2 regions of the Rossellomorea sp. GCM10028870 genome follow, and region 1 is predicted to be linked to the other one. Evidence: riboswitches for the same ligand, from Rfam matches in the RefSeq annotation. Region 1 holds a riboswitch; the other holds the start of a gene.

Region 1 (4,857 bases):
TTGTTATACCGGAAAACCGGCGTATTTCTCAAGAAGAGACTATGGGGAGGAGCTTCTTACGATTATCCGTGCGTCAAGTTCCCTGCCATTCGTCGCTCCGATCGTGGAGTTTGAATCCCGTCATCTTCTCGATGGAGGAATAAGTGACCCAGTTCCCATCGAAAAAGCTGAGCAGGACGGATTTAAGAAAAATATAGTCATTCTAACTAGAAACAGGGGCTATTATAAAAAGCCTTCACGATTTTCTTTTCTTGTGAAAAGAAAGTATCCTCAATACCCTGAATTACATAAAACGATGATGAACCGTTACTTGCTTTACAATCACACAATCAAAGAACTAGAAAGGAGAGAAAAGAATGGGGATGTGCTGATTATCCAACCCCAACATCCATTAAAAGTAAGCCGTATTGAAAAAAATCCACAAAAGCTGGACGAATTGTACTGGCAAGGCTATCACGATGCAGAGTCAAAAGATAAAAAAATAATGGAATGGAATCGCTCAGCCACTCCAGTGCACTCATAACATATAAGCCAACGAATGACAGAAAGTCTTCTCATCTCTTATTTGAAGGTTCTGCAAGCGTTGGCTTTTTCTATTTGAATGGTCTATTTAAGGTATTTTCACATACATATGATAGAGATTCCTTGAAAGGACGAGCATTTCATGAACCTCTATCAAATCTACAAAAATGAACAATATACGTTGCTTTATCGCAGTATCATGTATTTTCTTATAGGTGTAGGAATGCTGATGGTGACTCAACAATTATATTATTTCCCCCTGTTAATCTTTATACCTGCGTTTTCAAATCTATATCTCAGCTTTAGTATGAAGAAGGAACTAAAGAAAGCGAACCGACTATTTTATGAGAAAATCCCTGTTTCCCAGCATGCATTAATCGGGGTTCAAACGAAAGAGGGTTCATATTACTTAAAAACGAATGGATGGTCAGAATACTTTATTCAAAGAATGTCCTTGATCAACAATCCAAAACATTACATGTTTCACCGGCAAAATAAACACCCGATGGCAATTTTTCAATGGAGCAGAACCTTGAAAATTGATCAGCGAGGAGCCCGAAAGATTTTTCACTTGAAATATCAGAGCTCTACAGCTATCGAATGGCGAAGTGACGAGGGTGACACAATTATCATTTATAAAGGAAACAAACGATGGATATTGAATTATAATAAAAAAAATTATTTGTCTTTACAAAAAGGATATCTTCCTCAAAGTGTCCAACAGCTATTCGACTATCACCATAGCTATATTTCATTTTATGAAGCATATAGCGAAGAACTTGATTGGCTTCTTATTTTCCTATGGTATGTAGACAGCGATTATTTTCTTACCACATAGTAATCCTTTTTCCCCAGATGGGAATGCTAAATAGGAATGTTCGTGGAGGTGAGATGATGAATGCCGATTACAAACCATGTTTAACGGCTTTGCAACGATGTCTGGAAGCATGTAATGTATGCTATCATGCATCCCTTAAGGAAGAAAAAGCGATGATGATGTGCATAGAGCTGGACCGGGAATGCGCAGATATATGTTCGTATACTATTAATGCCATGCAGCGAAGCAGTAAGTTTGTTCAACAAATTCTGGTCGTCTGTGCAGAAATCTGTGATGCGTGCGGAACAGAATGCAATTCTTATGATCAGCAACATTGTAAGGACTGCGCTAAAGCCTGTTTTGAATGTGCGGAAGAATGCAGGAAGCTATTAGCATAATAAATGTAGAGATGCTTCTATTTAATAGAGGCATTCTTTTTTATTTTTGTAGCATTTTCTTAGTGCTCGCAGGCAGAAATAGAGAGATGTTTCTAATATATATTCAAAAAATAAATACAAAAATAAGTTTTTAGAGCTCCTTACATGATTTCATTTAGGAAACTATGATAGAATAATGATAATCGAATAGGTTTCCTTCGGGGCAGGGTGAAATTCCCTACCGGCGGTGATGAGCGCATGCTCTTAGTCCGTGACCCGGCTAATGAAAATTAGACGGTGGATTTGGTGAAATTCCAAAGCCGACAGTGATAGTCTGGATGGGAGAAGGAACGGCAGTATTTACTTGATGCAGGCGCGAGAAGTCTACCTTTTTTATGGGGATTATGTTTCCGAAAAAAAGAAATCATGTGAATACTTTATTCAGTCATGCCAACTTCCCCCAAGTAAAAACTTACTTGGGGTTTATTTATTTTAGAATAATAGTGAAACGAGAAGGGAGGTAAAACGTTTGAACGATTCACAATATATGAAGCTTGCCCTCTCTATGGCAAAGACCACACAAGGTCAAACATCACCAAATCCTGCCGTTGGAGCGGTTGTGGTGAAAAATGGAGAAGTCGTTGGGATGGGTGCGCACCTAAAAGCAGGAGAAGGTCACGCAGAGGTTCATGCCATAAAGATGGCAGGAGACAAGGCGAAGGGAAGTGACGTATATGTTACGCTGGAACCATGTTCTCATTACGGGAAAACACCTCCCTGTTCAGAGCTTCTGATTTCAAGCGGAGTGAGGCGGGTCCATATTGCAAGTACAGATCCAAATCCCCTTGTCGCGGGAAGGGGAATTCAACAATTGAGAGATGAAGGCATAGAAGTACTGGTTGGAGAGCTTGAAGAAGAAGCCATCGAACTAAATAAGCACTTCTTCCATTTCATTCAATACGGCACGCCTTATATAACCCTTAAGACAGCTGTTACATTAGACGGGAAAACAGCTTCAGCTTCAGGAGATAGCAAATGGATCACCTCAGAAGCTTCACGCACAGATGTCCACTATGATCGTCACCGGCATGACGCGATATTAGTAGGAGTCAATACCGTTATTCAGGACAACCCACACCTTACCACCCGTTTGCCCCAAGGTGGAAAAAACCCCATTCGAATAATATTAGATACCTTTTTACGAACACCTCTCCACTCCCATGTAGTGGAAGACTCAGAAAGCAGGACGCTCATCTTCACGGGCAGTACTGTCAACGAAGAACAGAAGAAGCCCTATATGGAATCAGGCTGTGAAATCATCACCCTTTCAGAGGAAAGGATAGACATTCACACAGTGTTAAAAGAACTGGGTGCCCGGAATATCGGATCCCTCTATGTAGAAGGTGGATCTACTATTCACTCCTCCTTTTTAAAGGAAAAAGCCTTTCAGGAATTGGTTATGTATATGTCTCCCAAGCTTGTAGGCGGAAGCTCTGCCTTCACCAGTTTTGGAGGGGAAGGTTTCCCGACCATTGCAGAAGGTCTTGAAATGGAGATTAAGAGCCTTGAACGAGTAGGAAAGGACATTAAAATTGTTGCTATGCCTAAGATTTAACCTTTATTGAAAGGAGGAGAAAGGGATGTTTACTGGAATCATTGAAGAAATCGGGTCAATTGAACGCATGAAAAAATCCTCCTCATCCATGGAACTCACGATAACAGCGGGCCGCGTTCTGGAAGACGTTCATATTGGAGATAGCATCAGTGTGAATGGTGTCTGTTTAACCGTTACTTCATTCACCTCCAGGCAATTTCAAGTGGATGTGATGCCTGAAACCTTTGAAGGTACAACGCTGCGAAACCTTTCCCATGGTTCTAAAGTCAACCTGGAGAGGGCGATGGCTGCAAACGGTCGTTTCGGAGGGCATTTCGTTAATGGGCATGTCGATGGAGTAGGGACGATTGTTAGAGTAGAGAAGGTTGAAAATGCCTGGTATATGGACATTTCCATTCCGGAAAATCAGAGCCATTTATTTATCATGAAGGGCTCTGTCGCAATAGACGGCACTTCCCTTACGGTGTTTGATGTGAAAAATAATACCATTACGATTTCGTTGATCCCACAAACCAGAGGTGACACGGTTCTTGGTGAAAAGAAAGTAGGGGACCGTGTCAACATTGAATGTGACGTAATGGCGAAATATTTTCATCGTTTCTATGAAGCAAAGGAACAAACTAAGAGTACTTCAAGCGGCATCAGCTATGATTTTTTAACTCAAAATGGTTTCGCTGACTAATAGGAGGGGTTGCCCCATGTTTAATAAGATTGAAGAAGCTCTGGAAGATTTACAAGCAGGTAAAGTCGTCATCGTTGTTGATGACGAAAACCGTGAGAATGAGGGAGACTTTATTGCCCTGGCGGATAAAGCCACTCCTGAAGTCATTAATTTTATGGCTAAAGAAGGAAGAGGCTTAATTTGTGCCCCTATAACAGAAGAGATTGCACAAAAACTAAAGCTTGCACCGATGACGATGTCTAATACGGATCCTCATGGAACGGCATTTACCATTTCTGTCGATCATAAATCAGCTACTACTGGAATTAGTGCATTTGAGAGATCGACCACCATACAGGAATTATTGAACCCGGTCTCAATGCCAGAGGACTTTAAAAGACCCGGTCACGTATTTCCCCTTGTCGCCAAAAAAGGCGGAGTACTAAAACGGGCAGGACACACAGAAGCCGCCATCGATTTGGCTGTTCTGTCAGGTGCACAACCATCAGGCGTCATTTGTGAAATCATGAATGAAGACGGCACGATGGCAAGAGTACCTGAATTAATGAAACTGGCTGATAGATGGGATCTTAAAATCATCTCTATTGAAGATCTGATCAGGTACAGACGTAAAAAAGAAAAGCTTGTGACGAGAGAAGTGGAAATTGAACTTCCAACCGAATTCGGAAACTTCAAGGCAGTTGCTTACACAGAAAACCTTACAGGAAAAGAACATATCGCACTTGTGAAAGGAGAGTTGACCGAGGGTGAAGATGTACTCGTTCGCGTTCACTCAGAATGCCTGACAGGTGATGTATTCGGTTCCAATCGCTGTGATTGTGGACCGCAGCTTGCCACAGCACTT
Region 2 (4,857 bases), 190 kb from region 1:
TGGCCAAGAAGGCAAAGGACGCCTTCCAGGCCAATTCATCTTATGCTTGTCGGGGCTGACCAAGCCGCCTCCGCTTTTGGGATGTCTAGCTGCGCCTCCTAGTCCCTCGAGGTCACTTTGGAAAAATGGCATAAGGCAAAGTACGCCTTTTGCCATTTTCCCAAAGTGCTTGTCGGGCCTGATCAGTCGGCTCCGCATTTCCGTGTATATTTATCTCAAACTTAGACAAACTACTCAAAGGAAAATTATCTCATTCTGTTATGAATATTGAAGGGGGCATGTACATATAGTGGGGAGTGCATGAAATGAAGGTGAGAAGGCAAGAATGGTTTAATGCGTGAAAAGGTAGCGGTAGTGTCGCTTCAGTCGGGAAGAAATAAAGGTATTGCGTCAAATGGGTAAGGAGGACAAGCATGGTTTTGGATTATGTTAGAAGGTTATTAATCGTATTTCTGTTAGCGTTGTGTGTGAGCTTTATGTTCTTTACTGGAAAGATAGCGAAAGCAGAGACGAATGAGATCGCGGAAGAAACGGTATCCTGGACATTTCCAGTTGAAGGGGTGATAACCGACTCGTATGGGACAAGGTCAGGTACACATAAAGGTATGGACATAGGAGGAGATATCGGTTCTCCTGTTTATTCAGTAGCTAAAGGTAAAGTCACTAAATCCTATCTTTCTGCAAGCTACGGCCATGTAGTATTTATTAGGCACGATAACGGATACGAAACCGTTTATGCTCATCTTGAAAACCGGTTTGTAGAAGAAAATCAAGAGGTGGGTCAAGGTGAACAGCTTGGAAGTTTAGGAAACACAGGCAGGTCGACAGGAGCCCACTTGCATTTTGAAGTGCATAGGGGGAAATGGACGATCGATAAGGAGAATGCAATCGATCCCTATATGGTATTTGGACAAGGTCAGGTTGGGCAGCTTGTGTTTGCTCAGGAGAAAGATCCTTTTCAGGCAGTGGATGTTTCCGGAACACCTGAAAGCACCCATGGTGTAAGCTCTGCAGAAGAAGTTCAATCTAATGAAAAACAGGTAAGTCATATCGTACATAAAGGGGAGACCCTCTGGGGGATTTCTCAGCAATACAATATATCTGTGGAGGATATTAAGAGTGCCAATGAGTTAAATGACACCAATTTGGTGGTTAACCAGTCTTTAGACATCCCTCAATCAGCAGGGAGTAGGTATGTAGTGAAACAAGGAGACACCTTATACTCCATTTCAGTCGCACAAGGAATTGATGTGAATGAATTGGTGGCTTGGAACGGATTGGATCTTAAGACGCCTATCTATCCGCAGCAAGTTTTAAAGCTGCAATAATAGATGTGTAAACTTTATAGAATCAGGTTAATCAAATTTATTTCGAATTCGAACTTTTTCCTTCACATAATCCCCATCCTTATGTATAATGAGAATGTATAAAAAAATAAAGATTCGTCTTCGGGGCAGGGTGAAATTCCCTACCGGCGGTGATGAAACATTTGTTTCTAAGCCCGCGAGCCTTTTGGGGCAGGATTTGGTGCGATTCCAAAGCCGACAGTATAGTCTGGATGGGAGAAGATGAGGGTTTATGCCAAAACGTTTAGAAAAAGGGAAGCTAGACGTTTATTCGGGTATGCCTTATCATTCTCCTAGATATACGTATCTAGGGGTTTTTTAATGCTACCTTTGGCTTGAGCTATCTTCGATATGAGATGAATCTCCTAAAGGAGAGAGGTTTTATGAGAAAAATGAATACGCGCATGTTTGTAACGGTTGGTATGTTAAGTGCCATATCCTATGTGTTGATGTTGTTTAACTTCCCGATTCCACCATTTCCAAAGTTTTTAATGGTAGATTTTAGTGACGTTCCTGCGTTAATTGCAACTGTGACATTAGGTCCTCTGGCAGGGATATTAGTTGAATTATTTAAAAATGTAATTGACTACATTATGACAGGAAGCGATACCGGCGTCCCAATTGGTCATGTAGCCAATTTTATGGCGGGAGTACTTTTAATTCTACCGACATATTATATTTATTCACGCTTTCAATCTAAAAAAGGACTGTTGATTGGTCTCATCACAGGTACTGTGGTCATGAGTATTAGCATGGGGATTCTTAATTATTTTGTGTTCCTGCCTGCTTATAAATACTTTATGAATTTTGAGCTTCCAGCTGAAATAATCATTACAGGAATTGTCCCATTCAACATTTTAAAAGGAATTTTAGTAACAACGGTCTTCATCTTACTATTTGTCCGCCTTCAAGGCTGGTTATCAAGACAGGTAGCCCTGAACAAAGCGGCATAGAGCTAATATAAATCGTAAACCCCTCAATCACAATTGAGGGGTTTTTCTAATATTTTCAATGTAAAAAGAAAAAGCTAAGGAGAATTTCTCCTTAGCTTTTGTGATTACTATTCAAACTTAAGTGCGTCTCCATCAAAAGGTTCGTCAGCTACTTTAATGGAATCAGTAGGACAACCTTCAAATGCATCAATCATATCATCTTCCAATACGTCAGGAACTTCAACCGTTCCTTGGTTATCGTCTAATGTTACAAATGCAATACCTTCATCATCATAGTCGTAAATATCTGGAGCAGCAGCCCCGCACGCTCCACATGCAATGCATGTATCCTTGTCAACGATCGTATATTTTGGCAAAGAAAAAACCTCCCGAGTAAATAATTCTATATAATTCATCATTATACACAATGTAAGTTTGTGAAAAATCACTTAATGTTTATTTTATAGAGGATTGTATAACTTTTCAATAGTTAGGTGGTTTCTTTTTATTTTTATCCTATATATGAAAAACAAAACATGGTTAAACAACAAATTCATGGTACAATATTTGACAATAACCTACATGTTAAGGAGTAGAGAATTGACCTATCTTAATTATGTGATTTTATATTGTCTCTTGCAAATAAATGGAGAGCGTTCAATTTACTCTGTTTTTCATATCTTAAAAGGAAAAAAATCCTCCCAGTCGATCCAGGATGCCCATATCTTTTATTTGCAGCCGTTTTTCCTTTCTTTACCTAAGCTTAAACGAGCGTACTTTAATCAGAAGGTAAAGGAATTAGAGAAAGTGGGGTATGTCATTGTCGACGAAAGTGGGAAAGCGACTGTGACCACTGATGGTATGATTTCTGTCAAAAATGATTTTCAAGGTGACTCATTTCCATCAAATATGAATGGACTCGTTTACGGTGATCAAACGGTTCTGTTTTGGAAAAGATTAAGCCTCCTTGTTCAAGTTCTTTCGAACGGGAAACAGCAGGAAACGCTCTATTTTCCTGTGCAACGCAACAAAAATGTTCAAGATTGGGTGAAGGGCTGCCTAAAAGCGAACCCTAATATCGATAATTTATCTTCCGCTCTATATAAGGAGCTGCACAGCCTGTTAACCAGGCTATCCCAAACCTTGGATCCCAACATCCTTGTTTTCCGCTTAACTGGATACAAGGATTATGGATGGACAGAACTGCAGGTTTCGGAGAAATTAAATATGCATCAAGAAGAATTCCGTTTTAAATTTCTTAATTTAGTACACGGTATGTTATCAGAATTAGAAAAGGAATGTTCAACTTACCCTATACTATATTCCATCGGCTTAAAAAGTGATCAACAGCAAAACCTGACAATTTCTACAAGTAAAACATATGAGTTGTATCAAAAAGGGCATACAATCGAAGAGATCTCACGTATACGTGATTTAAAAATAAACACCATTGAAGATCACGTGATCGAATTAATTTTAACACAGAAAGAATTTACCATTGAGCCGTTTATTTCTCAAGAAGAATATCAGAATGTATTGATGGTGATGAAAGACGCGAAAACCAAAAGGCTGAAACCGATTAAAGAAAAGCTTCCTCATTTATCTTATTTTCAAATTCGGGTAGCGATCGCAAAGGCAGGTGAGAACCGTGAAGTTGCAACAAGAGCTTAAAAAGAGATTTGGCTATTCTTCTTTTAGAAAAGGACAGAAGGAAATCATTCAATCCGTCCTGGATAGACGAGATACGGTGGCGATGCTCCCTACAGGAACCGGTAAGTCTCTGTGCTATCAATTGCCCGGATATCTAATGAGGGGACAAGTGTTAATCGTTTCTCCTCTTCTGTCATTAATGCAGGATCAAGTGGAACAGATGAAAATAATGGGAGAAAAAAGGGTGATCGCACTTAATTCATTTTTACCCTATATGGAGAGAAAAGCGGCTCTTGAGCAATTACATCTATACAAGTTCATCTTCATATCACCAGAAATGGTCATGAATCCCGGTATCATCTCATCCCTTCAAAGATTAGATATATCCCTGTTCGTCACGGATGAAGCTCATTGTATTTCGCAATGGGGTCCTGATTTCAGGCCGGATTACTTGAAGCTGGGAGAGCTTAAAGACAAGCTTGGGAATCCAACCACATTGGCGTTAACGGCCACTGCTACTGAAGAAGTAAGGAAGGACATTAGAGAAGTGCTTCAAATGGATGAAGCAGTAGAAAAAGTCTACTCAGTAGATCGTGAAAATATAGGTTTGTTTGTCGAGAAGGTCACGAATCATAACGAAAAGCTGGATTCCCTTCTAGAATGCATTACAAAATGGGATGGACCGGGAATAATCTATTTTTCAAGTAAACGAATGGCAGAAGACGTTTCTTTTTGGCTAGGGGAGAACGGTGTAACAGGTGTCGCTCATTATCATGGTGGGATGGAGCAGGAAGATCGGATTTTAATTCAGCAGCAATTTCTATCCAACAAGCTAAGGATCATATGTGCCACTTCAGCCTTTGGAATGGGTGTAAATAAAGAAAATATCCGATTTGTCATTCATTTTCATTTCTCTTCAAGTATAGAAG

Evidence for each region. A riboswitch is a leader RNA that binds a small molecule or an ion and turns the genes downstream of it on or off. The one in region 1 is predicted to bind FMN.
Region 2: it holds a riboswitch for FMN, as region 1 does, so the genes downstream of both, ACFQWC_RS03250 (ECF transporter S component) here and ribD (bifunctional diaminohydroxyphosphoribosylaminopyrimidine deaminase/5-amino-6-(5-phosphoribosylamino)uracil reductase RibD) in region 1, are expected to answer to the same signal.

What each region holds. Positions count from the first base shown of each region.
Region 1 covers NZ_JBHTGN010000001.1:821,327-826,183, forward strand. The annotation lists gene ACFQWC_RS04295 (patatin-like phospholipase family protein) at 1-523, shown strand, start outside; gene ACFQWC_RS04300 (hypothetical protein) at 665-1,360, shown strand; gene ACFQWC_RS04305 (four-helix bundle copper-binding protein) at 1,417-1,737, shown strand; FMN riboswitch at 1,927-2,070, shown strand; gene ribD (bifunctional diaminohydroxyphosphoribosylaminopyrimidine deaminase/5-amino-6-(5-phosphoribosylamino)uracil reductase RibD) at 2,264-3,331, shown strand; gene ribE (riboflavin synthase) at 3,357-4,013, shown strand; gene ACFQWC_RS04320 (bifunctional 3,4-dihydroxy-2-butanone-4-phosphate synthase/GTP cyclohydrolase II) at 4,030-4,857, shown strand, end outside.
Region 2 covers NZ_JBHTGN010000001.1:634,330-639,186, forward strand. The annotation lists gene ACFQWC_RS03245 (peptidoglycan DD-metalloendopeptidase family protein) at 414-1,328, shown strand; FMN riboswitch at 1,441-1,574, shown strand; gene ACFQWC_RS03250 (ECF transporter S component) at 1,730-2,299, shown strand; gene ACFQWC_RS03255 (ferredoxin) at 2,407-2,655, opposite strand; gene ACFQWC_RS03260 (YpbB family protein) at 2,879-3,949, shown strand; gene ACFQWC_RS03265 (RecQ family ATP-dependent DNA helicase) at 3,927-4,857, shown strand, end outside.